DNA from 4 places in the Streptomyces sp. SCA2-17 genome. Region 3 is predicted to be linked to each of the others. Evidence: riboswitches for the same ligand, from Rfam matches in the RefSeq annotation. Region 3 holds a riboswitch; each other region holds the start of a gene.

Region 1 (7,403 bases), 1.1 Mb from region 3:
TTCCTGTCCGTGGAGGTCGCCAAGACGATCTCCGGGGGAATCATCGATGAGAGCGCGGGCATCAGACCGGAGGTCATCTTCGCGGGCCTGGTCGGCGCGATCGTCTGGAACCTGCTGACCTGGCTCGCCGGTCTGCCCTCCAGCTCCTCGCACGCCCTCTTCGGCGGTCTCATCGGCGCGACGATCGTCTCCGTCGGCTTCGACGCGGTCAATGCCGACAAGGTCGTCATGAAGGTCCTCATCCCCGCCGTCGCCGCGCCGATCGTGGCCGGCCTCGCCGCCTGGTGCGCGACCCGGCTCACCTACCGGCTCGCCCGCGGCCGCGACGAGCGCGACACCGCCAAGGGCTACCGCGCCGGGCAGATCGCCTCGGCCGCCCTGGTCTCCCTCGCCCACGGCACCAACGACGCCCAGAAGACGATGGGCGTGATCACCCTCGCGCTCGTCGCCGGCGGCGTCGTCGCGCCGCACTCCGACCCGCCGATGTGGGTCATCGTCTCGGCCGGCCTGGCCATCGCCCTCGGCACGTACCTGGGCGGCTGGCGCATCATCCAGACCCTCGGCAAGGGCCTCACCGACATCAAGCCCGCGCAGGGCTTCGCCGCCCAGACCGGCGCCGCGACCGTGATCCTCGCCTCCTCGCACATCGGCTTCGCGCTCTCCACCACCCAGGTCTGCTCCGGCTCGATCATGGGCGCCGGCCTCGGCCGCAAGGGCGGCGTCGTGCGCTGGTCCACCGCCGGGCGCATGGTCATGGCCTGGGGCCTGACCCTGCCCGCGGCCGGCCTCGTCGCCGGCGGCGCGGCCCTCCTCGCCGACCAGGGCGACTGGGGCGTCGGCGCGGTCGCCGTCCTCGGCCTGGGCGTCTCCGCCGCGATCTGGCTGGCCTCGCGCCGCAAGCCCGTCACCCACGACGACCTGGACGCGCGCGACGCCGTCGCCGGCGCCGAGCCGGCCGGTGTCGTCACCGCGGCCCTGCAGGCCGTCGCCCCGCCGCCGGCCGGGCCCCTGGCCTCCGCGGCCTCCCCCTCCCCCGAGGCCGGGCGGGCTCCTGCCGCCGCCGCGGCGAGCTAAGGCATAAGGAAGACACAGCATGCACATCGACTGGGCAGCTCTCGGCCAGGTCTTCGGCGTCAGCCTCGTGGTGACGGTCGGCCTGGTGGGCATCTTCACCCTCGGCATCATGGGCACGGCGCCCCGCACGGGGGCCTCGGCGGACGCGGCCGCGGGTACGGGCGCGGGGGCGCTCGCGCGCTCCGGCGCGTACGCGTGCTTCGCCCTGTGCGCGGCGGCCGTGGGCTACGGCATCTACTTGATCGTGGCGTAAGCGCACGCTCCGACGACGACGGCCGGGCCCCCGAGGGGGCCCGGCCGTTCGCGTGCCCAGGGGCAATTCCGTTGCCGCGCAACAGAACTCCCGCCGGAGGCGTCCGCGTCGGGCCAGGTCAGACATGAGTTGACGGCGCCCGCGGCGCATGGTGGACTTCCGGAGCCAAACGGCGACAGCAGAGGAAGCCGGTGCGAATCCGGCGCGGTCCCGCCACTGTCACCGGGGAGCGTCTCCCCACACCATGGCCACGGCGGCGAGCCGGAAGGCCGGGGCGGACGCGGATCCGGGAGCCAGGAGACTCTGGTCGCCGGTCACGTCGAGCCAGGGCGCGGACCCTGAGTGAGGACACATCGTCATGCCCGGCGCCCGCCACCGAACGCCCCGCAGCACCCTCTTCCCCCGCCGAGGCGTGACGGCGGTCTGAGCCGATGCGTGCCGACCCGATCGGTTTCGCGTGCGGCGCCGCCCTCGGCTTCCTCGGTGACCGCGTCCTGGGCGACCCCCGCCGCGGCCACCCCGTCGCCGCGTTCGGCCGCGCCGCGCTCGCCGTGGAGCAGCGCCTGTGGCGCGACGACCGCGGCCGCGGCGCCCTGCACACGCTGGTGTGCGCCGGGGGCGCTGCCGCCGGCGCCGCGCTGCTGGCCCGTACCGTACGCGCCTCCCGTTCCCGTACCGCCGAGGTCGCGCTGACCGCCGCCGCCACCTGGGCCGTGCTCGGCGGCACATCGCTGGGCCGCGAGGCGCGCGCCATCGGGGGCGCGCTCGCCGCCGGTGACGTGGACGTCGCCCGCGAGCGCCTGCCGCACCTGTGCGGCCGCGACCCGCAGGCGCTGGACGGTCAGCAGATCGCCCGCGCCGTCGTGGAGTCGGTGGCCGAGAACACCTCGGACGCCGTCGTCGGCGCCCTCGTGTGGGGCGCGTTCGGCGGCGTGCCCGGCCTGGTGGCGTTCCGGGCCGTGAACACCCTGGACGCCATGGTCGGCCACAAGTCGGCCCGTTACCGCCGCTTCGGCTGGGCCTCGGCCCGCCTGGACGACGTGGCCGGCTGGCCCGGCGCCCGCCTGACCGCCGCCCTCACCGTCCTCGCGGGCCCGGACCGGCGCGGCGCCTGGCGCGTGGCCCGGCGCGACGCTTCCCGTCACCCGAGCCCCAACGCGGGCCCCGTGGAGGCGGCGTTCGCGGGGGCGCTCGGCGTGCGGCTGGGCGGCACGCTCGCGTACGCGGGCCGGGTCGAGCACCGCCCCGTCCTGGGCGCGGAGAACCGCCCCGTGCGGACGGACGACATCGAGCGCGCGGTACGCCTCTCGCGCCGCGTGTCGCTGCTGGCCCTGGGGACGGCGGTGGCGGCCCGCACAGTGGGCAGCCTGTTGACGACGGCAAGGAGGAACCGGTGACGGCTGACAGGAGCGGGCCCGGGGGCCCGCTGGGCGGGGGCCTGCTGGTGGCCGGCACCACCTCGGACGCGGGCAAGAGCGTGGTGACGGCCGGCATCTGCCGCTGGCTGGTCCGCAAGGGCGTCAAGGTCGCGCCGTTCAAGGCGCAGAACATGTCGCTCAACTCGTTCGTGACGCGCGAGGGCGCGGAGATAGGCCGCGCGCAGGCCATGCAGGCGGCCGCGGCCCGCGTGGAGCCGAGCGCGCTCATGAACCCCGTCCTGCTGAAGCCCGGCGGGGACCGCAGCAGCCAGGTCGTCCTGATGGGCAAGCCGGTCGGCGAGCTGAGTGCCCGCGGCTACCACGCGGGCCGCCAGGAGCAGTTGTTCGGCACGGTGACCGAGTGCCTGGAGGAGCTGCGGCGCACGCACGACGCGGTGATCTGCGAGGGCGCGGGCAGCCCGGCCGAGATCAACCTGCGGCGCAGCGACATCGTCAACATGGGCATCGCCCGGGCGGCCCGGCTGCCCGTGGTCGTGGTGGGCGACATCGACCGCGGCGGGGTCTTCGCGTCGTTCTTCGGCACGACGGCGCTGCTGTCGCCGGAGGACCAGGAGCTGATAGCGGGTTACGTCGTCAACAAGTTCCGGGGCGACGTGACGCTGCTGGAGCCGGGCCTGGACATGCTGTACGAGCTGACGGGCCGGCGGACGTTCGGCGTCCTGCCGTTCGCGCACGGCCTCGGCATCGACGAGGAGGACGGCCTGCGGGTCTCCCTGCGGGGCGCGGTGCGCGAGTCGGTGGTGGCGCCGCCGCACGGGGCGGACGTGCTGCGGGTCGCGGTGTGCGCGGTGCCGCTGATGTCGAACTTCACGGACGTGGACGCGCTGGCGGCCGAGCCGGGCGTGGTCGTGCGCTTCGTCGACCGCGCGGAGGAGCTCGCGGACGCCGACCTGGTGGTCGTGCCGGGCACGCGCGGCACGGTGCGCGCGCTGGCGTGGCTGCGCGAGCGCGGCCTCGCGGACGCGCTCGCGCGGCGCGCGGCGGAGGGCCGCCCGGTGCTGGGCATCTGCGGCGGCTTCCAGGTGCTGGGCGAGCGCATCGAGGACGAGGTCGAGTCGAAGGCGGGCACGGTCGAGGGGCTGGGCCTGCTGCCGGTGCGCATCCGCTTCGCCGCGGAGAAGACCCTGGCGAGACCGGTGGGCACGGCCCTGGGCGAGCCCGTGGAGGGCTACGAGATCCACCACGGCGTGGCGGACGTGCGGGGCGGGGACGAACCGTTCCTGGACGGCTGCCGGGTGGGCTCGGTGTGGGGCACGCACTGGCACGGCTCCCTGGAGAGCGACGGCTTCCGCCGGGCGTTCCTGCGGCGCGTCGCGGAGGCGGCGGGGAGGGCGTTCGTCCCGGCCCCGGACACGTCGTTCGCGGCGCTGCGCGAGGAACAGCTGGACCGGCTGGGCGACCTGATCGAGGAACACGCGGACACGGACGCGCTGCTGCGGCTGATCGAGGACGGGGTGCCCAGCGGTCTACGGTTCATACCGCCGGGGGCCCCACCTCCGCCTGCGCAGAGAGAACAGAGCCCGGACCGTCGTCGTCTTGGCAGTCCCCGGCTCACCCCCGCTCGCGCGGGGCACGGCAACACTCTGCCGGGTCCAGCGGCCACCGAAGTTCCCAGCCGGATCGATTCCCTCGAAGGGGGTACCACCTGATGGCCTCGGCCACCTACCCGTTCACCGCGATCGTCGGCATGGACGACATGCGGCTGGGCCTGCTGCTCAACGCCATCTCGCCGTCCATCGGCGGAGTGCTCGTACGGGGCGAGAAAGGTACGGCCAAGACGACCGCCGTCCGCAGCCTGGCCACGCTGCTGCCCGACGTCGTGGCAGTCCCCGACTGCCGCTTCTCCTGCGACCCCGCCGCCCCGGACCCCTCGTGCCCCGACGGCCCGCACGAGGGCGGGCCGAGCGCCTCCCGGCCCGCCCGCATGGTCGAGCTGCCCGTCGGCGCGTCCGAGGACCGGCTCGTCGGGGCGCTCGACATCGAGCGGGCGCTGGGCGAGGGCGTGAAGGCGTTCGAGCCGGGCCTGCTGGCCGCCGCGCACCGGGGCGTCCTCTACGTCGACGAGGTCAATCTCCTCGGGGACCACCTGGTCGACTCGCTGCTCGACGCGGCGGCCACCGGCTCCTCCTCCGTCGAGCGTGAGGGAGTGTCGGTCCGTCACGCGTCCCGCTTCCTGCTCGTCGGCACCATGAACCCCGAAGAGGGCGAGCTCCGCCCCCAGCTCCTCGACCGCTTCGGCCTGACCGTCGAGGTCGCGGCCTCGCGCGAGCCCGACGAGCGCGTCGAGGTCGTACGCCGCCGCCTCGCCTACGACGAGGACCCGGCCGCGTTCGCCGCCAAGTGGGCGGCGGAGGAGGACGGGCTGCGCGAGCGCATCGCCGCCGCGCGGGCGCTGCTGCCGGACGTGCGGCTGGGTGACGGCGCGCTGCGCCGCATCGCCGCCGTGTGCGCCGGGTTCGAGGTGGACGGCATGCGCGCCGACATCGTCACCGCGCGGACGGCGACGGCGCTGGCCGCGTGGGCGGGCCGTACGGACGTGACGACGGCGGACGTCCGGCAGGCAGCGCTGCTGTCGCTGCCGCACCGGCGCCGGCGCAACCCCTTCGACGCCCCGGGCCTGGACGAGGACAAGCTCGACGAGATCCTCAACAGCTTCGAGGACGAGGAGCCGGACCCCGAGCCGGGCCCGGAGCCGGAAGGCCCGGACGACGACGGCCCCGGCGGTCCCGACGGCGGCGGGCAGCAGCCCCCGCAGGACGGCCCGGCCGCTGACGGCGCGCCCGACGTGCCGCAGCAGCGGCAGGAGCCCGCCGAGACCGGGGCCGACTCCGGCCCCGCCTCCCGGGAGACCCCGGACGCCCCTGAGAGCGCGCCCGCGGCCGGAGAAGCCCCCGAGGCCCCCGCCGTGGCCGCCTCCGCCCCCTTCCGGACCCGCCGGTTCGACGTCCCCGGTCTCGGCGAGGGCGCCGACGGCCGCCGCTCGCGGGCCCGTACGGCGCACGGCCGGACGACCGGTTCCCGCCGTCCCCGCGGCGCCCTGTCCCGCCTGCACCTGGCCGCGACGGTGCAGGCGGCCGCGCCGCACCAGCGGGCGCGCGGCCGCAGCGGCCCCGGCCTGGTCGTGCGCCGCGACGACCTGCGGGAGGCGGTGCGCGAGGGCCGCGAGGGCAATCTCGTGCTGTTCGTCGTGGACGCCTCCGGCTCCATGGCGGCCCGGAAGCGGATGAGCGCCGTGAAGGGCGCGGTGCTGTCGCTGCTGCTGGACGCGTACCAGCGCCGCGACAAGATCGGGATGATCACGTTCCGCGGCGCGGGCGCCGAGGTGGCGCTGCCGCCGACCTCGTCGGTGGACGCCGGCGCGGCCCGGCTGGAGAAGCTGCCGACGGGCGGCCGCACGCCGCTCGCGGCGGGCCTGCTGCGGGCGCACGACGTCCTGCGGGTGGAGCGGCTGCGCGACCCGTCGCGGCGGCCGCTGGTGGTCGTGGTCACCGACGGGCGGGCGACGGGCGGCCCCGAGCCGCTGGCACGGGCGGCGCGCGCGGCGCGGCTGCTGGCCGGCGAGGGCACGGCGTCGGTGGTCGTGGACTGCGAGCAGGGGCCGGTGCGGCTCGGGCTCGCCGCCGAGCTGGGCCGCGAGCTGCGCGGCCCGGTCGTGACGCTGGACGAGCTGCGCGCGGACAGCATCTCCGCGCTCGTACACACCGTACGGACCACTCACACCAGGAGGGCCGCGTAATGCCCAAGGGGCAGCCGACCACCGTTCCCGACGACGGCCTCACGACGCGCCAGCGCCGCAACCGGCCGCTCGTCTTCGTCCACACCGGCATCGGCAAGGGCAAGTCGACGGCGGCGTTCGGCCTGGCGCTGCGGGCCTGGAACCAGGGCTGGCCGATCGGGGTGTTCCAGTTCGTGAAGTCGGCGAAGTGGAAGGTCGGCGAGGAGAACGCCCTGCGGGTGCTCGGTGCGTCGGGCGAAGGCGGCAGCGTCGACTGGCACAAGATGGGCGAGGGCTGGTCGTGGATCCAGCGCGACGCCAAAGAGGGCGAACTCTCGAACGAGGAGAAGGCGCGCGAGGGCTGGGAGCAGGTCAAGCGCGACCTGGCGGCCGAGCGGTACAAGCTGTACGTGCTGGACGAGTTCGCCTACCCCCTGCACTGGGGGTGGATCGACACGGACGAGGTGGTCGAGGTGCTGCGCAACCGCCCCGGCACTCAGCACGTGGTCATCACGGGCCGCAACGCCCCGGAGAAGCTGGTCGAGTTCGCGGACCTGGTGACGGACATGTCGAAGGTGAAGCACCCGATGGACACCGGCCAGAAGGGCCAGCGGGGCATCGAGTGGTGAGTACGCGCATCCCCCGCCTGGTCATCGCCGCGCCGGCCTCCGGCAGCGGCAAGACCACGGTGGCCACCGGCCTGATGCGGGCCTTCACGGACGCGGGCCTCGCCGTGTCCCCGCACAAGGTCGGCCCGGACTACATCGACCCCGGCTACCACGCGCTGGCGACGGGGCGGCCCGGCCGCAACCTCGACGCGTACATGTGCGGCCCCGAGCGGATCGCCCCGCTGTTCCTGCACGGGGCAGCGGGCTGCGACGTCGCGGTGGTCGAGGGCGTGATGGGCCTGTACGACGGGGCG
Region 2 (7,403 bases), 5.7 Mb from region 3:
GGCTGCCCGGTCGACAGGTACGTGTACGGGGCGATCAGATCGGGCTCGTTCTGCGGGTTGTACTTGTCGGCGTTGTAGTAGTCGTACGGGCCGTGGACCCACACCTCGCGGGCCGTGCGCGCCGGGTCGCGCAGCAGCCGGTCGTAGGCGAAGAAGGAGTCGAGGCGGGTGTTCGCCCGCTCCTTGCCGCCGATCAGGTCCACCATCCCCGGCAGGTCCTGCGGCACGAGCCACTGGTACTGCCACGCGGTGCCCTCGTGGAAGCAGGTGCTCTTCGCCGGGTCGGCCGGGCCCGTGAACGCGCCGTCGGCGCCGCGGGCGCGGAAGAAGCCCGTCGACCGGTCGTAGACGTTGCGGTAGTTGCGGGAGCGGGCGGCGTAGCGCTCGGCGTCCGCGCGGTGCCCCAGGGAGCGGGCCATCTTCGCGAGCATGCCGTCGGCCAGGGCGTACTCCAGCGTCGCCGAGCCGCCCTCGTGCAGGTCGGAGTCGCCCGGCTTGTCCTTGGGCCGGGAGGGCGTGCAGGGCACGTAACCGTCCTTGATGTACCGGTCGTTGCCGTCGCGGCCCACGTACGGGGAGTCCTTGGGCGGCACGCCGTCGGCGTTGCGCTTCAGCGCGCGGTACGCCTCCTCCTCGTGGCCCTTCAGCAGCCCGTGCTGGTAGGCGTTGGTGAGGAAGGGGGTCACCGGGTCGCCGGTCATGATGTTCGTCTCGACCGTGCCGTAGCCCCACTTGGGCAGCCAGCCGCCGTCCTCCTCCACCCGCAGCACCGACAGGGCCATGTCCCGCGACTCCTTGGGCGCGAGCAGCGCGAGCAGCTGCGCCTGGGTGCGGTAGGTGTCCCACAGGGACCAGTTCTGGTAGTAGGTGAAGTCGCGGGCGCGGTGGACGCGCTGGTCCCAGCCGGTGTAGCGGCCGTCGGCGTCGCTGCCGGTGTTCGGGGCGAGGAACGCGCGGTAGAGCGAGGAGTAGAAGGTGCGGCGCAGTGATGCGGCGCCGCCCTGGACGCGTACGTCGCCCAGGCGGCGCTCCCAGGCGTCGCGCGCGGCGCGGGCCGTACGGTCGAAGCCGTCGTCCTCGGCGCGCAGGTTGCCGGCGGCGCCGTCCGCGTCGACGTAGCTGATGGCCGTGGTGGCCTCCACCGTGCGGTCGCGGGTGGTGTCGAAGCGCACCCAGGCGCCGTTGCGGCCGGTCGAGGTGGACTTCCGGGTGCCCTGCGAGACCTGGTCGCCGTTCCAGGTGCCGAAGGCGGTGAAGGGCCGGTCGAAGCGCGTGATCGTGTAGACCGTGTACGGGCGGGTGTCCTGGCAGAAGCCGCGGCCGGTGATGGCGGAGCGGACGGTCCGGGAGTCGAGGACCTCGGCGGTCGTGGAGACGGTGCGGTGCAGCGACTGCCCGGTGTTGAGCAGGACGTTGGCCTTGTCGGTGGCTGGGAAGGTGTAGCGCTGGTGGCCGGTGCGGCGGCCCGCGGTGAGCTCGGCGGTGATCCCGCCGTAGGAGGAGAGGCCGACCCGGTAGTAGCCGGGGCGGGCGGTCTCGTCGCGGTGGCTGAACTCCGCGGCGTAGCGGGCGTTGTCGGTGCGGGTCACGTCACCGGTGGTGGGCAGCACGGGCAGGTCGCCGCCGATGCGGCAGCCCACGCCGGAGAGGTGCACGGTGCTGAAGCCGCGGATGTGGTTCTGTTTGTAGTCGTAGCCCGTGCTGTGGCCGGTGTCGGGAGAGAGCTGCACCATGCCGAACGGCACGGCCGCGCCGGGGAAGGTGTTCCCCTCGTTCTCGGTGCCGATGAAGGGGTTCACCAGGCCGGTGAGCCCGCCGGCCGCCGCGGCCGGCTCCGGGGCGGCGAGCGAGACCCCGCCCAGTACCGCCGCGAGTGCGAGTGCGGCCGCGCAGGTGCGCGAGCGCAGGTGTCCGGTCCATCTCATCGTCCACGCCCCTCGGGTGACGCCACGTAGGATGCCGACATCGTTGTCAGCGCCGAGGGTAGCGAGTGGTTGACGTGCTGTCATGATGCCCCGCGCGACAGATGTGGCGACGACGGTCACTGACGGCTCACCCCGGCCGGAGTGAGCCCCTCCGGGTTACGCGCCCCCGTACCAGTGCCGTACGAGCCCGCGGAAAACTTCTTGACGCCTCAGGTGTTACGTATAACGATCGTCGTGTGATCTCACCCACGAGCACGTCGTCACCGGACAGGGCCCCGCGGCCGGAGGATTCGGCGGACGGGGAGGTCTCCCCGTGAGCTATGCGGACCTGCTGCGCGGCCCCCATGTGATGAGGCTGCTCCTGGGCACGCTCGTCGGGCGGCTGCCGAGCGCGATGGCCGCCGTCGCCGTCCCGCTGGCGCTGCGTCAGGCGGGCGCGTCGTACGGCTTCGTGGGCGCGGCCGTCGGGGCGTTCGCGGTCGCCTCCGCCGTGGGCGGGCCGCTGCTGGGCCGGATCGTGGACCGGGTGGGGCAGCCGCGGGTGCTGCTGCCGACGGCCCTCGTGGCGGCCGTGGGCTTCGCCGTCGTCGCCGTCGCGCCCGGCAACACCGCGGCCGTCCTGAGCGGCGTCGTGCTCGCCGGTGCGGCCACTCCCCCGCTGGAGCCGTGTCTGCGGGCCCTGTGGCCGGACATCGTCGCGCCCGGGAAGCTGGAGTCGGCGTACGCGCTGGACTCCGCCTCCCAGGAGCTGGTCTTCGTGGGCGGCCCGCTGGTGGTGGCCGGCGGCGTGGCGGTCGCCTCGCCCGCGGCCGCGCTGTGGGCGGGTGCGCTCCTGGGCATCGCCGGGGTGCTCGTCGTCGTCACCGCCCCGCCCGCCCGGGCCTGGAAGGCGCCCGCCCGGCCCGCCGACTGGCTGGGGCCGCTGCGCAGCCGCGGCCTGGCCGTCCTGATCACGGGCCTGACGGGCGTCGGCGTCGCCATCGGCACGCTCAACGTCCTCGTCGTCTCCTACGCGGAAGGCCACCGGATGCCCGGCGGCGCCCCGGCGCTGCTCGCCCTCAACGCGCTCGGCGCCCTCACCGGCGGGCTCGCCTACGGGGCCGTGCGGAACTGGCGGGTGGCGCCGCCGCGGCGCACGCTGCTGATGATGCTGGGCCTGACGGCCGGGTACGGGCTGCTGTGCCTGCTGCCCGCCCCGCCGTACATGGCCTGCTTGATGCTGCTCACCGGGCTGTTCCTCGCGCCCGTGCTCACCGTCGTGTTCGTGCTGGTGGGCGAGCTCGCCCCGGCGGGCACCGTCACCGAGGCGTTCGCCTGGCTGGTGACGCTGATGACGGCGGGCGTGGCGCTGGGGTCGGCCGTCACCGGCACGGTCCTGGAGGGGGCCGGGGCCACGTGGGCAGCGGCGTGCGGCGTACTGGGGGTCGCCGTGGGCACGCTGGTGATCCTCGCCGGGCAGGCGCATCTGGTGCCGGCGGCGCGGGAGGAGGCCGGGGAGGCGCCCGCCCGCGCCGCGGCCTGACCGCGGGCGGGCTCGTGGGTCAGCCCTCGGTCCGGCGTACGGGTCAGGTCTCGGCCGGGGCCGGGGCCGCCGCCGTGCGGGCCGCCCAGCGCTGTTCGACCTTGCCGAAGCGCCAGTAGCCGAGGGCGATCGCCCACACCACCACGAACAGGCCGACGATGACGAAGCCGACGTTGTCGAGGTTCAGGCCGGCGATCCAGCCGGTCACCGCGTCGTCCAGCGCCAGCTTCTCGTGCAGGACGCCGACCAGTTCGATGGTGCCGATGAGGAACGCGACGGCGATGGACAGCCCGGTGATGGTGAGGTTGTAGTAGACCTTGCGGACCGGGTTGGAGAACGCCCACTGGTAGGCGAAGTTCATGAACGTGCCGTCGAGGGTGTCGAACAGGCTCATGCCCGCGGCGAACAGCAGCGGCAGGCACACGATCGCGTACCAGGGCAGGCCCGCGGCGGCGCCGCTGCCCGCCATCACCATCAGCGTCACCTCGGTGGCCGTGTCGAAGCCGAGACCGAAGAGGAAGCCCAGCGGGTACATCTGGCCCGGGCGCGTGATGGAGCGGGTGAAGCGGCCGAGGATGCGGTTCATGAAGCCGCGCGAGTCCAGGTGCTGCTCCAGCTCGGCCTCGTCGTAGCGGCCCTCGCGCATCGCGCGGAAGATCTTCAGGATGCCGGCGAGGGCGATGAGGTTGAGCGCGGCGATGAGGTAGAGGAAGCCGCCGGAGACCGTGGTGCCGACCACGCCGAGCGTCTGGTGGGTCGTGGACTCCTCGTCCATCAGCTTCCCGGCGATCTGCGTGCCGCCCGCCACCAGGGCGGCCATGGCGACGACGACGCTGGAGTGGCCGAGGGCGAACCAGAAGCCGACGGAGACCGGGCGCTTGCCGTCGGCCATCAGCTTGCGGGTGGTGTTGTCGATGGCGGCGATGTGGTCGGCGTCGAAGGCGTGCCGCATGCCGAGGGTGTAGGCGGTGATGCCGAGGCCGACGCCGTAGACCTTGGAGCCGACGGTGTAGTGGTTGGGGACGACGAGCAGGTAGAGCACGCCGAACGCGACGACGTGCAGGGCGGCGATGACGGCCAGCAGGCCGGCGGTGCGCACGGTGTCCTGGCGGCGCCAGCGGAAGGCGGGCGCGGTGCCGCCGGTCGAATCGGTGGATCGGGACATGGGGTTGAACGCTCCAGCACCTCGTGGACCATTTGCGAGATGCCGTGGCCGGTCTCCTGGCTTACGGGTCCGTTCGCGCCCGCCCCCGCCTTCCCGGCAGCCGGCTGCGGCCAGTGGCTCCGCGCGCCCGTGGGGCGGCGCGCGGAATGGGACGGTCACTCCCCGATCACAGTGGCGAGGGCCGCTCCGGACTGGGACCTCGATGGTCCTTCACCGGTCTTCCCGAACACCACGGCCGGGTCACTTTAGCGCCCGGAGGACGCCGATGCGAAGGTCAGGCAGCTGCGAAGTCTTTGCAAGTGTGTCGCCGGGATGCCCGGCCCCGGCGCCGCGCCGGCCCGCTCAGTTCCCCCGCCCGCCGTCCAGCGCCTGCCCGCCGAAGCTGCCCTCGCCCTCGGACGCCCGCTGCCACCAGGCCTCCAGGGCGGGCTGGTCCATGGCCGCCCACGCGGGCGTGGCCTGCACCTGGGCGCGGCCGAGGCGGCGGCCGAGGCTGACGACGGCGCGGCCGGCGGGCGTCCGCGCGGCGTCGTACGCGGCCACGGCCCTGTCCCAGCTTCCGGCGCCGGCCAGGCAGCGCTCCAGCACGGTCGCGTCCTGGAGGGCCTTCACCGCGCCGCTGCCGCAGTGCGGCCGGGCGACGGCGGCCGCGTCGCCGACGAGGACGAGCCGGCCCTCCCCGTAGCGCGGCACGCACAGGTCGTAGACGGGCTGGACATAGGTGGCGTCCTTGGGCGTGCGCCGGACGACCTCCTGCCAGTACGGCGGGAAGTGCGCGTCCACGACGGTGCGGTGATGTGCCGTCAGCGCCTCGGGCACGCGACTCGGCGGGAGACCCGCCGCGTCGTCGACCGACAGGGCGTGGGCCGGGTCGTCGGGCGCGGTGTAGAAGACCCAGTTGGCGCTGGTACCCATGCCGCCCGGACCGGGGATGCGATAGACGATCATGTGGCCGCCGGGGAAGGCGACCGTGGCGGCCTCTTCCCGGGCCCACGCGCCGGCCGGCCCGGGCAGCTCCTCCTCCGGGAGGGCGCCGCGCCACGCCAGGTATCCGGCGTAACCGGGCACGGTCGCGTTCCGGGTTGCGGCCCGGACGGCCGAGCGGTATCCGTCGGCGCCGATCACGAGGTCGAAGCGTTCCTCGCGGCCGCCGGCCAGGCGCAGCACGGCCCCGTCGGGCCCGGGCAGCACCCGCTCGACCGCCGTGCCGCGCTCGTAGCCGACGGAGGAGGGTATGCGGGCACGCAAGGCGCTCCACAACGACCCCCAGTTGTACGAACGGAACCCGAACGGAAGCGCTCCCACCCGCCGCCCGGCCCGGCTCCCGGCGTCGCGCACGATCCAGGGGCGCGAGGTCAGCCGCACCCACGGCACGTCCGGGCCCAGGTGCCCGGCCGCCTCCAGCTCCGCGTAGCGCCGCTCGTGGACGGCGAGGCCGATGCCCCGGTCCGCGAGCCCTCCGGCCGCCCGCTCGAAGACCACCACCTCGCCGGCGCCCGCGCGCGCCACGGCGAGCGCGGCCGCGCACCCCGCGATCGAGCCGCCCACGACCGCCACCCGTCCTGTCAGCATCCCCACCCCTTTCGTCACCCCCGTCGCAGACGGAACCTACCCGGCCGTTTGCAGCCGCAGCCGCCGGGCGTGCCCGAACGGTGGACGGGGCCGACACGCCGGTGCTACCAGTGCATTGAACGCATAATCAGGTCAGCCGGACCCCATCCGGCACGAGAAGGGGCTGACCGCCATGGCAGGTACGGCAGGCACGTCAGGCAGGGGCAGACCGCCGGCGGACCCGGACGAGGTCGGCTTCGTACGCCGGATCGGCCTGTTCCAGGCCACCGCCATCAACATGAGCCAGATGTGCGGCATAGGCCCCTTCGTCACCATCCCCCTGATGGTCGCGGCCTTCGGCGGCCCGCACGCCGTCATCGGGTTCGTCGCGGGCGCCGTGCTGGCGCTGGCCGACGGGCTGATCTGGGCCGAGCTCGGGGCCTCGCTGCCGGGCGCGGGCGGCAGCTACGTCTATCTGCGCCAGGCCTTCCAGTACCGCACGGGAAAGCTGATGCCGTTCCTGTTCGTCTGGACGATGATGCTCTACTTCCCGCTGGTCCTCTCGACGGGCGTCATCGGCTTCGTGCAGTACCTGACGTACCTCTGGCCCGGCATGACCGCGACGCAGGGCGACGCGACCGGCCTGGTGCTCATCGCCCTGGTCGTGGCGCTGCTGTGGGGCCGGGTGGAGAACCTGGCGCGGATCACCGCCGTGCTGTGGTGCGTGATGATCGCCTCCGTCGTGCTGGTGATCGTCGCCTCCTACACCCACTTCAGCGCGGACCTGGCCTTCACCTACCCGTCGGGCGCCTTCGAGCTGACGTCAAGTCACTTCTGGATCGGCTTCGCGGCGGGCCTGACCATCGGCATCTACGACTACGGCGGCTACAACACGACCGCGTACATGGGCGCCGAGATCAAGAATCCCGGGCGCACCATCCCGCGCTCCATCATCTACTCCATCCTCGGCATCATGGCCATCTATCTGCTCCTCCAGATCGGGACCCTGGGCGTGGTCGACTGGAAGGAGATGCTCGACCCCGACAGTCCGGCGTCCTCGTCCGTCGCCTCGGCGGTGCTGGAGGCGACGTGGGGCAAGGGCGCGGCGGACGCCGTCACCGTGCTGATCCTCGTCACGGCCGTGGCCTCGATCTTCACGGGAATGCTCGGCGCCTCCCGGATCCCGTACCACGCGGCCCGGGAGAAGGTCTTCTTCCGCGCCTTCGGCATCCTGCACCAG
Region 3 (7,403 bases):
ATCAGCGTTCGGTTTCTTGATACGACCGTATCAATGAAATGAGGGGAGAATGTCGGGTTTCGTCACGCATTTTTCCGGGAGTAGACTGCATTTGTGCGTGACGAAAATCAGGACCGGTGCCGCGTCTGTTCCGTGCCGCTCGCCGTGGCCGTCCGCGGCCGCCCGCCCGTCTACTGCTCGCGGAGCTGCCAGGCCAAGGCGTACCGGCGGCGGGCCGGCGAGCGCAGCCGTACGCCGCCGGCCCCGCCCGCGGCCGTCGAGGGCGCCGCCCGCATGACCGAGGGGGGATCGCGGCGTCAGCAGATCGCCGAGGCCGTCTGGCGGATCGCCGCGGAGCGGGGCCTGGAAGCGGCGAGCATGCGCGAGGTCGCGGCCGCGGCGGGGGTCTCCCTGCGCGTCGTCCAGTACCACTTCGGGAGCAAGCACGGCCTCCTCGTCTCGGCGCTGCACCTGCTGCACGAGGAGAACGACCGGCGCGCCCGCGCCCGCATGGCCGCGCTGCACGACCCGGCGGACCTGCGGGCGGTGCTGGGAGCCGTCCTGAACGAGTTCCTGCCCCTGGACGAGCAGCGCCGCAGCGCCCTGCGCGTCTTCGTCGCGTACTACGTGCGCAGCCTGAACGACCCGGCGCTCGCCGAGGTGTTCCTGCACGCCTCCCAGCCCGTCGAGCAGCTCGTCGCCGGGCTGATCCGGCAGGCGGGGGCGGCGCCCGGCGTCGACCCCGAGCGGGAGGCGGACCTGCTGGTGTCCGGGGTGACCGGGCTGGGCATGGACGTGCTCCACGGCCGGCGCACCCTCGCCGACGTGCGGACGACGCTGGACTACCACCTCGACCGGATCCTGCCCGCGCGCTGACCGCACGGCAGGAGGGACGAGACAGGAGGGGCGGACGCCGTGTCGTGCCGGCGTCCGCCCCCCTTTCACTCCGTCACTTCAGCGTCAGGAAGCGCCGCCGGGAAGCTCCGCGCGGACCTCCCGCGCTGCCGTGACCAGGTTGTCCAGCGAGGCCCGGACCTCGGGCCAGCCGCGGGTCTTCAGTCCGCAGTCCGGGTTGACCCACAGGCGCTCACCGGGGATCGCCTCCAGCCCCTTGCGCAGCAGCGCCGCGGCCTCGTCCGCGCCGGGGATGCGCGGGGAGTGGATGTCGTAGACGCCGGGCCCGACCTCGCGCGGGTAGCCCGCCGTGGCCAGCTCGGTGGCGACCTGCATGTGCGAGCGGGCCGCCTCCAGGCTGATGACGTCGGCGTCGAGGTCGTCGATGGCCCGGAGGATGTCGCCGAACTCCGCGTAGCACATGTGCGTGTGGATCTGGGTGTCCGGCCGGACGCCCGCGGTGGAGAGGCGGAACGCCTCGGTCGCCCACGCCAGGTACGCGGCGCGGTCGGCGGCGCGCAGCGGCAGCGTCTCGCGCAGGGCCGGCTCGTCCACCTGGATCACCGACGTGCCCGCGGCCTCCAGGTCGGCGACCTCGTCGCGCAGGGCGAGGGCCACTTGGCGGGCGGTGTCGCCGAGCGGCTGGTCGTCGCGGACGAACGACCAGGCCAGCATGGTCACCGGGCCGGTCAGCATGCCCTTGACGGGCTTGCCGGCCACCGACTGGGCGTACTGGGTCCAGCGGACGGTCATCGGCTCCGGGCGGGAGATGTCCCCGGCGAGGATCGGCGGGCGGACGTAGCGCGTGCCGTACGACTGGACCCAGCCGTGCTGCGTGGCCAGATAGCCCGTCAGCTGCTCGGCGAAGTACTGCACCATGTCGTTGCGCTCGGGCTCGCCGTGCACGAGGACGTCGATGCCCGCCTTCTCCTGGTAGGAGATGACCTCGCGGATCTCGGCCTTGATGCGCTCCTCGTACGCCGCGGTGTCGATCCGCCCGGCGCGCAGGTCGGCGCGGGCGGTGCGCAGCTCGCTCGTCTGCGGGAAGGAGCCGATCGTGGTGACCGGCAGCAGGGGCAGGCCGAGGTGGGCCCGCTGGGCGGCGGCCCGCTGCTCGTACGGCTGCGAGCGGCGGCCGTCGGACCCGGTGACGGCGGCGGCGCGGGAGCGGACGGCCGGGTCGCGGGTGATGGCCGAGCCGGCCCGCGAGGCCAGGTCGGCGCGGTTGGCGGCCAGGGCGGCCGCGATGGTGTCGGGGCCCTGCGCCAGGCCGCGGGCCAGCGTGACCACCTCGGTGGTCTTCTGGCGGGCGAAGGCGAGCCAGCGGGCGATCTGCGGGTCGATGTCCCGCTCGGCCGCCGCGTCGAGCGGCACGTGCAGCAGGGAGCAGGACGAGGAGACGTCGACCCGGTCGGCGAGGCCGAGGAGCGTGCCGAGCACGGACAGGGACTTCTCGAAGTCGTTGATCCACACGTTGCGGCCGTTGACGACGCCGGCGAGGAGGCGCTTGCCGGGCAGCCCGCCCGCGGCCGCGAGGTCGCCGAGGTTGGCGGCGGCGGGGCCGGTGAAGTCCAGGGCGAGGCCCTCGACCGGCGCCTTGGCGAGGACCGGGAGGGCCTCGCCGAGCCGGTCGAAGTAGGAGGCGACCAGCAGCTTGGGCCGGTCGGTGCGGCCGCCCAGATCGCGGTAGGCGCGGGCGGCGGCGTTCAGCTCGGCGGGGGAGCGGTCCTGGACCAGGGCGGGCTCGTCGAGCTGCACCCACGCGGCGCCCGCGGCCCGCAGGTCGGCGAGCACCTCGGCGTACACCGGCAGCAGCCGGTCGAGGAGGGTGAGCGGCTCGAAGCCCGGGGCGACGCCCGGCGCGGGCTTGGCCAGCAGCAGGTACGTGACGGGGCCGACGAGCACCGGACGGGCCGTCAGGCCCAGCGCCAGAGCCTCCTTCAGCTCCGCGACCTGCTTGGTGGAGTCCGCGGAGAAGACCGTGTCGGGGCCGAGTTCGGGGACCAGATAGTGGTAGTTGGTGTCGAACCACTTGGTCATCTCAAGCGGTGCCACCTCCTGCGTGCCACGGGCCATGGCGAAGTAGCCGTCCAGGGCGTCGGCGTCGACGGCCGCGCGGTGCCGCGCGGGAATCGCCCCGACCATCACACTGGTGTCCAGGACGTGGTCGTAGAACGAGAAGTCTCCGGTGGGCACTTCGTGCACACCGGCCCCGGCCAGCTGCTGCCAGTTCGTACGGCGCAGTGCAGCGGCCGTGTCCCGCAGGGCACCGGCCGTGACGCGGCCCTTCCAGTACCCCTCGATCGCCTTCTTCAGTTCACGGCCCTGCCCCTGCCGGGGATAGCCGTGGACGGTGGCCTGTGCTGCCGCGGCTGCGGACTTGCTGGTCACGGAACTCTCCTTCGCGAGCGTGCGTGCGTCCATGACCCCGGGACGGGCGGAAGGCGCGAAGGAACGGCAGACCTGACGGGACACTGCCTGCCGCGGTGCGGTCGCCATTGCGCCGCCGCGTCGTGCCCGCCTGATGTGTGCGCCGACCCGCCCTCGAGGTCACCGGGATCTCCGTGCGCTCGGCAGCGCACGGGCAGTCGGCAGGTCTTCGGACTCGCGGGCACGCCACATGGCACCTAATGGCCGTCGCTTCCCGGACCCTTGCGGATCCAGTGCGTATGACGGCGGTCGTTCCCGCTCACCGCTGCGGGGCAGTCCCGGATTCCCACCGGGTTCCCTCTTGCGACGCGCCTGCCTGGCGAGCAGGGCGAACCAGCTGCACCGTCACTCTAGGCTGCGGGGCAGGGTCACGGAAGAGTGAAGTGGCGCGCCTCACGAGCCGGTTCGCGTGGCCAGGCGCAGCCGCAGCTCCATTTCGTGCTCGCCGGAGACGTGACCGCGGTGCTCGGCGGCGAAGGCGCGCTCCAGTTCTTCCTTGACCTGGCGGACCGGGTCGGCGGCCCCGAACAGGTCGGCCGTGACCGTGCCCGACAGGGGAGCCCGCCCCGGCTCTGCCGCGCCCTCGCCCCGCCGCGTGCGGGTGTCGACGGTCATGCACCAGATCATGGGGCCCGCGCCGGGCGCGCCCGGGCTGGTCTCGCTGCGCGGCGGTCCCGCTTCGGGGAAGACGGCCTCCAGGACGCCGAAGACGGCACCCGCGTCCTGATGGCCGCAGTCCGTCAGATGCACGCTGACGTGGTCCGCACTCTCCCGGGCATCCGTCACCTGCTCCTCCTCCGCCGTCGTTGCCGTGACCGGGGGCCGCCGCCGTGCGAGGGGAAGCCCTGCTCCGACCGTACGGCGCACCCGGGTTCCGTGCCGCGGGCTGTGCGACCATACGGGCCAGGTGCCCCGTTCCCGCCGGGAGATGCCGTCCCGGCTCCCGCGCCCTCACCCGAACGGTGGAATGCGCCCAAAGTAATTGACTGATTACGCTTGGTGCATGACCCTGTGGAGCCCCGCACCGCCGCCCTCGCAGTCCGCGTTGCGGGCCGCCGTGGCCGTGCTGGTCTCCGTCCTGCTGCTCTTCTCCGGAGGCAGCGGCACGGTGCTGGCCCTGGGCTCCGGCCCGGAAGAGAGCCCCGTGTCCGTGGAGTTCGCCAGTGCGGACGACTGCGTCGCGGACAACCGCACGCCCCGCGTCCAGGCCTCTCCCGGCAGGCGCACGTGCCTGCCCTCCTCACAGGACTCCGAGGGATCCGGATCCCCATGGGCATCCGGCTGCCGGCTGACACCGCCGGCACCCGAAGGCCCCGCGGCCACCGCGGGCCACGCGCGCAACGACGTCCTGCGCTGCTGAGAGGAACCCCCGCCCGTCCCGCCCCGTACGGGACGGGCCGTCGCGTCCGGCACGCCCGGAACTTCCCTCACACCACAGGCACGAGAAGCAGAGAGACGTCATGCCCCTCGATCCCGCGCGCGTCCTGAGCGCCTATCTGCGCGCCCAGGTCTACCGCGCCCCCGAGCCCGACCCCGAGCACGCCTCCGCCGCAGGCGCGCGGCCCCCGGCCGCCGCCCCGAACCCGCCGGCCCCGCCGGACTCCACGCACCCGTCGAACCCGCCGAGCCCTTCGGCCCCGGAGGTCCTCCCGCGCACCGCGCCCCTCGCGGACCCGGACGCGGAGAAGCCGCCCGCCGCCCCCGGCCCGGCCGCGCCCCGCGGCGCGCCGCGCCGGCCCGGCCTGTTCGCCCGCCTGCTGCTGTACGTACGGCAGGAGTAGCCGTTGCCGCCGCGCGGCTGCCCGCCTCCGCCGAAGGGGGCGGGTAGCCGCCCGGCCACGGCTCCGCCTGCCGGCGCCCGCCCTGCCCCCTTTCAGGTGAAGGGGAAGGCCCGGTGGGTCCGGGGGCCGCCGGCAGTGGGAAGGGGGAAGGCTGTCGACGCAGACGAGGGAGAACCCATGCCGACCGACGATGTCGAGCGATTCCTGGAGGCCCTGAGCCCGGCCCACCGCGACGAGGTCCGCAAGCAGCCGCGCCCGCAGCAGGAGAAGCTGGCCGCCGCCTGGGAGACCGAACTCCGGGAGGACACCGACCTCGACACGCTGAGCGAGCTGTCACCGGCCGCCGCGGAGAGCGAGGCGGCCCGGCGCGTCGTCGAGGGCAAGGACTCGTAGGAGCTCCTCACGGCCGCCGGGCCGCGGGGAGCGCCGCGGCCGAATTGTGGTGGGGACAGGGCCGTCCGGCGTGGCCTACCGTGAAGGGGAGGCTGCGGCCTGCTCCTGGGTTCGGGGAGGTCAGGGAATGTCCGAGCGCGCCTACGACCGCGACAGGCTCCGGCAGTTCCTGTCGGGTGAGGCAACGGGCGAAGGGCTCTCGCGCCGGGTCGTGCTGCGCCTGATGGGCGCCGCGGCAGGGCTCGCCGCCGCCGGGGCCGGCATCGGAGCGGGCACCGCGGCGGCCGCGGGGAGGCCTGGGATCGTCAAGCCCCTGCCCGCCGAGCTGTTCACCGTACGCGACACCAACGCGGAGACGAACTGGGCGGCGCTGCGGGGGACCGGCTATTACACGCCGATCGACCGGTTCTTCGTCCGTAACCACACGGCGACCCCCGTCCTCGACCCCGCACGGTGGCGCCTGACGGTGTGGGGCGGCGGACTGCGCGGCCGGGCGGTGGAGTTCTCGTACGAGGACCTGCGGTCCTTCCCGGCCGTGACCCTGAGCGAGTGCCTGGAGTGCGCGGGGAACGGCCGCAGTTATTTTGCCGCCCAGCAGGGCGATGCGGTCACCGGCACTCCCTGGACGATGGGCGCGGTCGGCGCGGCGCGCTGGCGGGGCGCGCGCCTGTCGGACGTCCTGCGGGCGGCGGGCCTGTCGCGGCGGGCGGTGGACGTGATGCCGCGCGGCCTCGACCCGGTGTACACCGCGCACGGGACGGACTACGGCCACGTGCGCCGGCCGATGCCCGTGGCGAAGGCCCTCGGCGACGTCCTGCTGGCCTACGAGATGAACGGGCAGCCGCTCCTGCCCGACCACGGCTGCCCGGCGCGCCTGGTGGTGCCCTCCTGGGTGGGCATCGCCTCCGTGAAGTGGGTCGGGGACATCGAGGTGTCCGACCGCCCGCTGTTCTCCCCGTGGAACACCGTGTTCTACCGCCTCTTCGGCTCCGCCTACCCGCCCGGCGGCAGCGCTCCGATCACGCGCCAGCCCGTGCGCAGCGCCTTCGAGCTGGCCCCCGGGGCGGTGTTCGCCGCGGGCCGGGGGCACCGGCTGACGGGCCGGTCGTGGTCCGGGGGCGGGAGCATACGCCGGGTGGAGGTCAGCACGGACGACGGCGCCACCTGGCAGGAGGCCCGTCTGCACGACGTCCCGCGGCCGGGCGGCTGGGTGCGCTGGAGCACCCGCTGGCACCCGTACGAGCCCGGGCCCGCCCGCCTCCTGGCCCGGGCGACGGACACGGCAGGCACCACCCAGCCCCTCCACGCCGTCCCCAATGAGCAGGGCTTCTTCTTCGACGCGGTGGTCCGCCACCCCGTCCGCGTCGTCTGAGGCGCGGGCCGGGGCCCGGGGCCCGGAGGCGTCCGTGCGCCCGGGTAGGGTGCGCGGTCGTGACCGAACCCGAGATGACCGGATCCGACCGGCTGGAGCCCGGATTCCTGACCACGACCCGGGCGTTCTACGACGCCGTGGCCGCCGACTACGCCGACCGCTACCGCGACGAGCTCGACGGCAGCCCGCTGTGCCGCGCGATGCTCGGCGCGTTCGCCGACCTCGTCCACGCCGACGGCGGCGGGCCCGTCGCCGACATCGGCTGCGGCGAGGGCCGCGTCACGGCGCACCTGAGCCGCCTCGGGCTGTCCGTGTCCGGGATCGACCTGTCGCCGGGGATGCTCGCCCAGGCCAGGAAGTCGCACCCGCACCTGCGATTTACCGAGGGCTCGATGCTCTCCCTCGACCTCCCGGACGCCGCCCTCGCCGGCGTGGTGGCCTGGTACTCGGTCATCCACACCCCCCAGGAGCGGCTCCCGGAGGTGTTCGCCGAGTTCCACCGGGTCCTGGCGCCGGGCGGCCACCTGCTGATCGCCTTCCAGGTGGGCGACGTC
Region 4 (7,403 bases), 1.5 Mb from region 3:
GGCGACCGTGTCCGCGTACAGCAGGTCGCGCGGCTCCTGCGGCACGAGGCCGACGTGGCGCAGCAACTCCGCGGGGGACGTGCTGTGCGGGGCGGTGCCGCCGACGCGGACGGCGCCCGCGGCGGGCTTGTGCATGCCGACGAGCGTCCGCAGGAGGGTCGACTTGCCCGCGCCGTTGCGGCCCATCAGGGCGACCGTTTCGCCCGGGCGCACCGACAGGTTCACGTCGCGCAGCGCGACCAGCCGGTCGTGGCGGACGGCGAGGCCGGTCACGGCTGCCGCGGGGGCGGGGCCGGTGTCGGCCGTGCGGCGGGCCTTGCGCAGGAAGCCGGTGCGTGCGCGGCGCGGGGCGCCTGCCGGGGGCGTTTCCGGCTGCGCTTCCGGTGCGGTCGGCGGCGTCAGTGGCGCCAGCCGATCCCGCAGCGGTGCCGCGCGGCGGCGGGCGTCGCGTACGGACAGCGGGACCGGCTCCCAGCCGGCCAGGCGGCCGAGGCCGACCACGGGCGGGTGGACCGGCGACATGGCCATGACCCCGGCCGGCTCGCCCATGACGGGGGCCTCCCCGGGGCCGGGCAGCAGGATGACGCGGTCCGCGTACTGCACGACCCGCTCCAGCCGGTGCTCGGCCATCAGGACCGTCGTGCCCAGGTCGTGGACCAGGCGCTGAAGGACGGCCAGCACCTCCTCGGCCGCGCCCGGGTCCAGGGCGGACGTCGGCTCGTCGAGGACCAGCACCGCGGGGTGCGTGGTGAGCACCGAGCCGATCGCGACGCGCTGCTGCTGCCCGCCGGAGAGCGTGGCGATGGGGCGGTCGCGGAGGGCGGCGAGGCCCAGCAGGTCGAGGGTCTCCTCGACGCGGCGGCGCATGGTGTGCGGGGGGATGCCGAGGGACTCCATGCCGTACGCGAGCTCGTCCTCGACGGTGTCGGTGACGAAGTGGGCGAGCGGGTCCTGGCCCACGGTGCCGACGACGTCGGCGAGTTCGCGCGGCTTGTGGGTACGGGTGTCGCGGCCGGCCACGGTGACGCGCCCGTGCAGGGTGCCGCCGGTGAAGTGCGGGACGAGGCCGCTGACGGTGCCGAGGAGGGTGGACTTGCCGACGCCGGACGGGCCTACGAGGAGGCAGAGTTCGCCTTCGGGAACGGTGAGGTCGACTCCTCGGAGCGAGGGCGCCTCGGCGTCGTCGTAGGTGACCGACACCTGCTCGAAGCGGATCACTTGGGCTCCTCGGAGAGGGGAGTGGGGGTCTCGGCGGGCCGGGCACCGCCGGTCTCCCCGGCGGGGGTTGCGCGCCTTTGTGGCGGAGAGGGCGGAGAGGGATGCTCCTGACCCGCCCTTTCACCGTTTCCGGGGGCTGCGCCCCGGACCCCTGGGGGCGGGGCGGCGGAGGCCCTTCCCTGGACCCCGGGGGCGGGGGCCACGAACGCCGGCAGCAGCCCCACCAGCAGCGACGCCGCCGGCCACACCGGCAGGTCCGGCGCCGTCAGCGGCACCGCCGGCGGGTGCAGCGCACCCGGCGCGTACGTGTTCGCCCAGATCATCAACGCCGCTACGGCCACGCCCGAGCCCGAGACGAGCCAGGCGCGCACGCCCCACCGGTCGGGCCGGTAGCGCGTGCGGACCGAGCGGCGGCCGCCCAGCCACAGGCCCGCCAGGGCCGCGGCCAGGCCGGCGAGCAGGACGGGCAGCCCGTACCCCGCGCCCTGGTCGGCGAGCAGCCCGTACGTGCCCGCGCAGACGCCCATGAGGCCGCCCAGCGTCAGCACGCTCGTCGTGCGGCGGACGGCGCGCGGCACCCGGGCCGTACGGCCGTAACCGCGCGCGTCCATCGAGGCCGCCAGCGCCACGGAACGCTCCAGGGCGCCCTCCAGTACCGGCAGCCCCACCTGGAGCAGGGCCGTGAGGCCGCGGTCGGGGCGGCCGCGCAGGCGGCGGGCCGCGCGCAGCCGCTGGACGTCGGCGACGAGGTTCGGCGCGAACGTCATGGCGACGACGACCGCGACCCCCGCCTCGTACAGCGCGCCCGGCAGGGACTTCAGCAGCCGCGCCGGGTTGGCGAGCGCGTTCGCCGCGCCCACGCACACCAGCAGCGTGGCCAGCTTCATGCCGTCGGCCAGGGCGAAGACCAGCCCCTCGGCCGTCACCCGGCCGCCGAGCCGCACCCCCTTCGCCCAGTCCGGAAGCGGGACTTCCGGCAGGGTGAGGAGGGTGTGCGTGCCCGGGATGGGGGAGCCCAGCACGACCGCGAAGACGAGCCGGATGCCGATCACGGCCAGGCCGAGCTTGAGGAACGCCCCGTACGAGCGGGCCCACGGCGCGTCCGTGCGCCGCGCCGCCACGACGTAACCGGCGACGGCGACCAGCAGGCCGAGCAGCAGGACGTTCGTGGTGCGCGAGGCGGCCGTGGCCAGGCCCAGCGCCCACACCCACCAGGCGCCCGCGTGCAGGGCGGAGGCGCGCGCGGTGAGGGGCGCGGCCCCGGCCCCGGCCGTTCCCCCCGCCCGCCGCGGCGTGATCCTGTCGCTCATCCGCGGCGTCGGCGGGCCTGCCAGAAGGCCGCGGCACCGAGGACGACCACGGCGGCGATGCCACCGATCAGGCCGGCCGACGGAACGCCGTCACCGCCCCCGTCACCACCGTCACTCTTGCCCGCGGCGCTCGGCTGCGCGCTCGCCCCGTCCTTCTTCGCCCCGCTCGCCTGCTCGCCGCAGCCCGTCCGCGGGTAGCCGGCGATGGCGCACAGCAGGGCGGAGGAGTCGTAGCGCAGCGGCTTCGCGACGGCGGCCAGCGCCTCGCCCGCGGTCGCGTCCTCGCCCACCTGGGCGCAGGCCGAGCGGGCCGCGGGCGGCGTCTCGCCGTCGGGCGCGTCCGCGGGCGTGCCGAAGTCGAGGACGACGGCGACGCGCTTCGCCCCGTCCTTGGCGGCCGTACGGTCGCAGACCTCCCCGAAGCCGGCCGCGGCGCGCGGCTTCGCGGCGTCGGCGGAGTCCGCGCTGACCGCGAACCGGAACCCGATCACGTCCCCGTCGCCGGGCCGCGCCGTGCCCGGTCCCTGCGTCGCGTACGCCCACTGGCCGCCGGAGCTCTGCCAGAACGACCAGTACCGGTAGCCGGCGGCCTGCGCCGGGGCGGCACCGAGGAGCGTGACGAGGGCAGCGACGAGTACGGCGGCGAGCGCGGTGACGACCGCGCCGCCGCGCACCGCGACGGCCCGCGTCACAGCTGCCGCTGCTTCTTCTTGCGGCCGCTGATCAGGAAGCCGATGCCGGCGCCGAAGGCCAGGCCGACGCCGACGATCCACCACACGTTGATCGTGACGGAGTCGTCCTTCTTCTCCTCGTCCTCCTTGCCCATGCCGCCCGTCGCGTGCTTCTCCGGGGCCGGGCCGGTGGCGTTCAGCTGGTCCACGAGGTTCGCGCCCGCGAAGTCGCGCGGGTCGCCGCCCGCGGCACGCGTGGCGAGGATCAGCTTGGCGAGCCGGCCGGGCTGGCCCTTGGCCCACTCGGCCGTGCCGCTCTCCTTGGACCGGAGCCACTTCAGGGGCTTCTCGGCGGCGGCGCGGTGGCCGCCCGCGGCCAGGGCGAGGGCGGCGTCGGCGGTGTTGCCCTGGTCGGGCTTGGCGGGGGCGCCGGGCATGGACGGCAGCAGGTAGCCGCCGTTCTTGTCCATGGTGGCCACGAGGTAGCCGTCCACGGCACCGGCGGCCGCGGCGGCGTCCTTCGGCCTGGCCTTCTCGTCGCCGGCCGGGCACTCCAGCGCCTTGACGGGCTGGTCGGCGTCCTTCTTCAGGGGCTCGAAGAGGAAGCCCTTGCCGAGCGTGGCGAGTGCGGCGGCGGCGCTGGCGAGGTTGTCGGCGCGCAGCCCCTTGTCGTCCTTCAGGTACGCGAACGCGCCGCGTTCGCCCTCCTTCGCGTCGCAGCCGAGCTGGAAGGTCAGCAGCGTCTCGATGGGGTTCTTGCCGTTCTTGACGGCGTCCTTGGCCGGGTCCTGGCCGGCCGCCGCGAACGCGCCGAGCGCGATGGAGGTGGAGTTGGCGTCGCTGGGGCTGCCGGCCTGGTAGCCCCAGCCGCCGTCGTCGTTCTGGTGGGCCTTGAGCCAGTCCAGGCCCTTCTTGACGGCGTCCGCGCGCCCGCCCGCGGCCGCGAGGCCCTGCACGGCCGCGGCGGTGGCGTCCGTGAACTCGTCCTTCTTCGGGTCGCACGCCTTGGCCGTGTCCGCCCGGTAGCCGGGGAAGCCACCGTCCTCGCACTGCTGGCCCGCGAGCCAGTCGACCGCCGGCTTGGCCGGGGTGACGCCCATGGCGTTCTGCGCCATGAAGGCCAGGGACTGCCGGAAGACACCGTCGAACTTCGGGTCGGCCGTGCCGTAGAGCCCCGGCGCCGGGGACGGTGAACCGTCGGCGAAGGCGGCGGGGGCCGCGGCCGCGCCCAGGACGGCGGCGGTGGCCAGGGCCGCGGCGCCGCGGCGCGCGTGGACGGCGAGGGAGGGGGCCATGGGGTCGAGCCTCTCGGTGGGTGTCACTGCGGGGGCGGGGACGGGGGCGTGGGCCGGCCGACGGGTCCGCGGCCGCGCACCGCCGCCTCCCCGCGCGGCCGCGCGCGGTGGCACCGGGCTCGGCTCCGCATACCTCGGCGGTGCCGGTGGAACGGGCGGCACCGCCGAGGCGGTACGACCGGTTCCGGAAGCCTGCCGCCTGGACCGGGTGGTCCGGCTCGTACGGTCGCCGGGCGGCGGGCCGTAGTCACGGTTGCGGGTCAGCGCCGGATTTGCACCGGCTTCCCCCGTTCCGAGGCGGGATGAAGTTGTCACGGACACTTTAACCGGCCGGGTTGAAGATCAACGGTCCGGCGGACTGTTGCCCGCCGCCGGGCGGGCTGCTAAGTGTCTGATGCCGAGTCTCTGATGCTGCGTCAGTTCTTTGGTTACGGCGCGCAGGACTCCGCACACCCGCGGGAGGCATCCGGATCATGAACCAGCACGGGAACGGACCGGTCGTGAACCAGCAGGGGAACGGGCCGGCCGTGAACCAGCGGCACGGGAACGGGGCGGCCGGGCACGGACCGGTCGAATACGGACAGCTCTTCATCGGCGGCGCCATGGCCGACCCGCTCGGCCGCGCCGTCATCGACGTCGTCTCGCCGCACACCGAGGAGGTCATCGGCCGCGTCCCGCACGCCTCGCGCGAGGACGTCGACCGGGCCGTCGCCGCGGCCCGCACGGCCTTCGACTCCGGCGTCTGGGCCGACCGGCCCCTCGCCGAGCGCATCGAGGTCGTCACCCGCATCAAGGACGGCATCGCCGCCCGGCACGAGGAGATCGCCCGGGTCGTCTCCGCCCAGAACGGCTCCCCGTACTCCTGGAGCGTCCTCGCCCAGGCCCTCGGCGCGATGATGGTGTGGGACTGCGCCATAGCCGTCGCCCGCGGCCTGCCCTACGAGGAGCGGCGGGCCGGCGCCCTCGGGCCGCTGCTGGTGCGGCGCGAGCCCGTCGGCGTCGTCGCGGCCGTCGTGCCGTGGAACGTCCCGCAGCTCGTGACGGCCGCCAAGCTCGCGCCCGCGCTGCTCACGGGCTGCTCGGTGGTGCTCAAGCCGTCGCCGGAGACGCCCCTGGACGCGTACCTCCTCGCGGAGATCGTCACGGAGGCGGGCCTGCCGGAGGGCGTCCTGTCGATCCTGCCCGCCGGCCGGGAGGTCAGCGAGTACCTCGTCGGGCACCCCGGCGTCGACAAGGTGGCGTTCACCGGCTCGGTCGCGGCGGGCAAGCGCGTCATGGAGGTCGCGGCGCGCCACCTCACCCGCGTCACCCTGGAGCTCGGCGGCAAGTCCGCGGCGATCGTCCTGCCGGACGCCGACCTGGAGGCGGCCGTCGCCGGCATCGCCCCCACGGCCTGGATGAACAACGGCCAGGCGTGCGTCGCCCAGACCCGCATCCTCGCCCCCCGCGCCCACTACGCCGAGCTGGCCGAGCGCTTCGCGGCCGCCGCCTCCGCCCTCGTCGTCGGCGACCCCCTCGACCCCGCCACCGAGGTCGGCCCGCTCGTCGCCGAGCGGCAGCGCCGCCGGTCCCTGGAGTACATCGCGCTCGGGCAGCGCGAGGGCGCCGAGGTGCTGGCCGGCGGCGGACGCCCGGCGGGCCGCGACAAGGGCTGGTACGTGGAGCCCACCCTCTTCGGCGACGTCTCCAACGACATGCGCATCGCCCGCGAGGAGATCTTCGGCCCCGTCATCTGCCTGCTGCCCTACGACACCGAGGAGGAGGCCGTACGCATCGCCGACGACTCCGACTACGGGCTCTCCGGCAGCGTCTGGACCCGCGACGCCGAACGCGGCATCGACATCGCGCGCAGGGTCCGCACCGGCACGTACTCCGTCAACACCTTCGGTCTCGACACGTTCGGCCCCTTCGGCGGCTACAAGAACTCCGGCCTGGGGCGGGAGTTCGGGCCGGAGGGCTTCGCCGAGTACCTGGAGCACAAGACGATCCATCTGCCGGCGGACCAGGGCGGGCCTTCCGGGACGGAGGCGTGAGCGGCCGTGAGTGAGCGCTGGCGCGTGCGGGTCGACCGGGGGCTGTGCGTGGGCTCGGGGATGTGCGCGGGGAGCGCGCCCGGGGCGTTCGCGCTCGACGCGGGCCACCGCTCCCGGCCCCTCGCGGAGGAGACGGAACCCTCCGAAGAAGTGCTCGCGGCCGCGGAGACCTGCCCCGTGGAGGCGATCACGATCAGCAGGCCGGATACGGGGGATCCGGTGTTTCCTCCGGACGAGTGAAACCCCTTCGTACGCACGGACGTTGTTACTCATGCGTTCCGCACAAGTGCTTGATGACAGATGTGACTGGCCGGGCCCCTCACGGCGTGGAAATCTCTAGGCAACGCAGCCGAGGGGGGAAGCGATGGACGCGCGGTACGAGGTCTACTGCCTGGCCGACAGGCACTTCTACGAGACCCCGGACCGCTTGTCCGTCCCGGGGGCGGGCGGCGAGCGAGCCCAGGAGATGGGTTTGTACGAGACCGCGCGCCGCGCCGCCCCCGCCGGCTGGAGCACGTCCCGCCACGGGGAGTGGTTCCATGTTTTCCCTGCCGGGAAGGACGGCGGTCCGCGCCCCGGCCAGCCCCTCCAGGGCTGGAAGATCCACGTCTCGGCGACCGCCGACACCGCGGAGAAGACCGCCGCCGACGTCTGGGACTACTGCACCGCACGCGGCATCCCGTTCAAGTTCGTGCCCGGCCCGCACCTGCTGCACCTGCGCAACAACAAGTACGCGGAGCGCGGCCACAGCGGGAAGTTCGTCACCGTCTACCCGGACGGCGAGGAGCAGCTGCACGCCACCCTGACCGGCCTGCACGGGATCCTCGGCGGCCGGCCCGGCCCGTACATCCTCACCGACCTGCGCTGGCATGAAGG

The links. Region 3 has a riboswitch for cobalamin ahead of metE (5-methyltetrahydropteroyltriglutamate--homocysteine S-methyltransferase). Riboswitches for the same ligand answer to the same signal wherever they lie in the genome.
Region 1: it holds a riboswitch for cobalamin, as region 3 does, so the genes downstream of both, PS271_RS05305 (cobalamin biosynthesis protein) here and metE (5-methyltetrahydropteroyltriglutamate--homocysteine S-methyltransferase) in region 3, are expected to answer to the same signal.
Region 2: it holds a riboswitch for cobalamin, as region 3 does, so the genes downstream of both, nicT (Nickel transporter NicT) here and metE (5-methyltetrahydropteroyltriglutamate--homocysteine S-methyltransferase) in region 3, are expected to answer to the same signal.
Region 4: it holds a riboswitch for cobalamin, as region 3 does, so the genes downstream of both, PS271_RS07280 (SCO2321 family membrane protein) here and metE (5-methyltetrahydropteroyltriglutamate--homocysteine S-methyltransferase) in region 3, are expected to answer to the same signal.

The regions. Positions count from the first base shown of each region.
Region 1 covers NZ_CP117521.1:1,187,934-1,195,336, forward strand. Annotated here, with positions in the region: gene PS271_RS05295 (inorganic phosphate transporter) at 1-1,074, shown strand, start outside; gene PS271_RS05300 (hypothetical protein) at 1,094-1,327, shown strand; cobalamin riboswitch at 1,510-1,630, shown strand; gene PS271_RS05305 (cobalamin biosynthesis protein) at 1,759-2,724, shown strand; gene PS271_RS05310 (cobyric acid synthase) at 2,754-4,415, shown strand; gene PS271_RS05315 (putative cobaltochelatase) at 4,415-6,502, shown strand; gene cobO (cob(I)yrinic acid a,c-diamide adenosyltransferase) at 6,502-7,110, shown strand; gene PS271_RS05325 (cobyrinic acid a,c-diamide synthase CobB) at 7,107-7,403, shown strand, end outside.
Region 2 covers NZ_CP117521.1:5,819,694-5,827,096, reverse strand. Annotated here, with positions in the region: gene PS271_RS26095 (GH92 family glycosyl hydrolase) at 1-1,925, opposite strand, end outside; gene PS271_RS26090 (MFS transporter) at 2,239-3,447, shown strand; gene nicT (Nickel transporter NicT) at 3,491-4,612, opposite strand; cobalamin riboswitch at 4,642-4,861, opposite strand; gene PS271_RS26080 (FAD binding domain-containing protein) at 4,955-6,184, opposite strand; gene PS271_RS26075 (APC family permease) at 6,357-7,403, shown strand, end outside.
Region 3 covers NZ_CP117521.1:106,090-113,492, reverse strand. Annotated here, with positions in the region: gene PS271_RS00520 (TetR/AcrR family transcriptional regulator) at 94-855, shown strand; gene metE (5-methyltetrahydropteroyltriglutamate--homocysteine S-methyltransferase) at 940-3,264, opposite strand; cobalamin riboswitch at 3,447-3,656, opposite strand; gene PS271_RS00510 (hypothetical protein) at 3,697-4,089, opposite strand; gene PS271_RS00505 (hypothetical protein) at 4,307-4,663, shown strand; gene PS271_RS00500 (hypothetical protein) at 4,764-5,084, shown strand; gene PS271_RS00495 (hypothetical protein) at 5,262-5,477, shown strand; gene PS271_RS00490 (sulfite oxidase) at 5,605-6,849, shown strand; gene PS271_RS00485 (class I SAM-dependent DNA methyltransferase) at 6,924-7,403, shown strand, end outside.
Region 4 covers NZ_CP117521.1:1,632,354-1,639,756, reverse strand. Annotated here, with positions in the region: gene PS271_RS07295 (ABC transporter ATP-binding protein) at 1-1,218, opposite strand, end outside; gene PS271_RS07290 (CbiQ family ECF transporter T component) at 1,215-2,528, opposite strand; gene PS271_RS07285 (SCO2322 family protein) at 2,525-3,220, opposite strand; gene PS271_RS07280 (SCO2321 family membrane protein) at 3,217-4,494, opposite strand; cobalamin riboswitch at 4,681-4,834, opposite strand; gene PS271_RS07275 (aldehyde dehydrogenase) at 5,097-6,527, shown strand; gene PS271_RS07270 (ferredoxin) at 6,534-6,767, shown strand; gene lanKC (class III lanthionine synthetase LanKC) at 6,892-7,403, shown strand, end outside.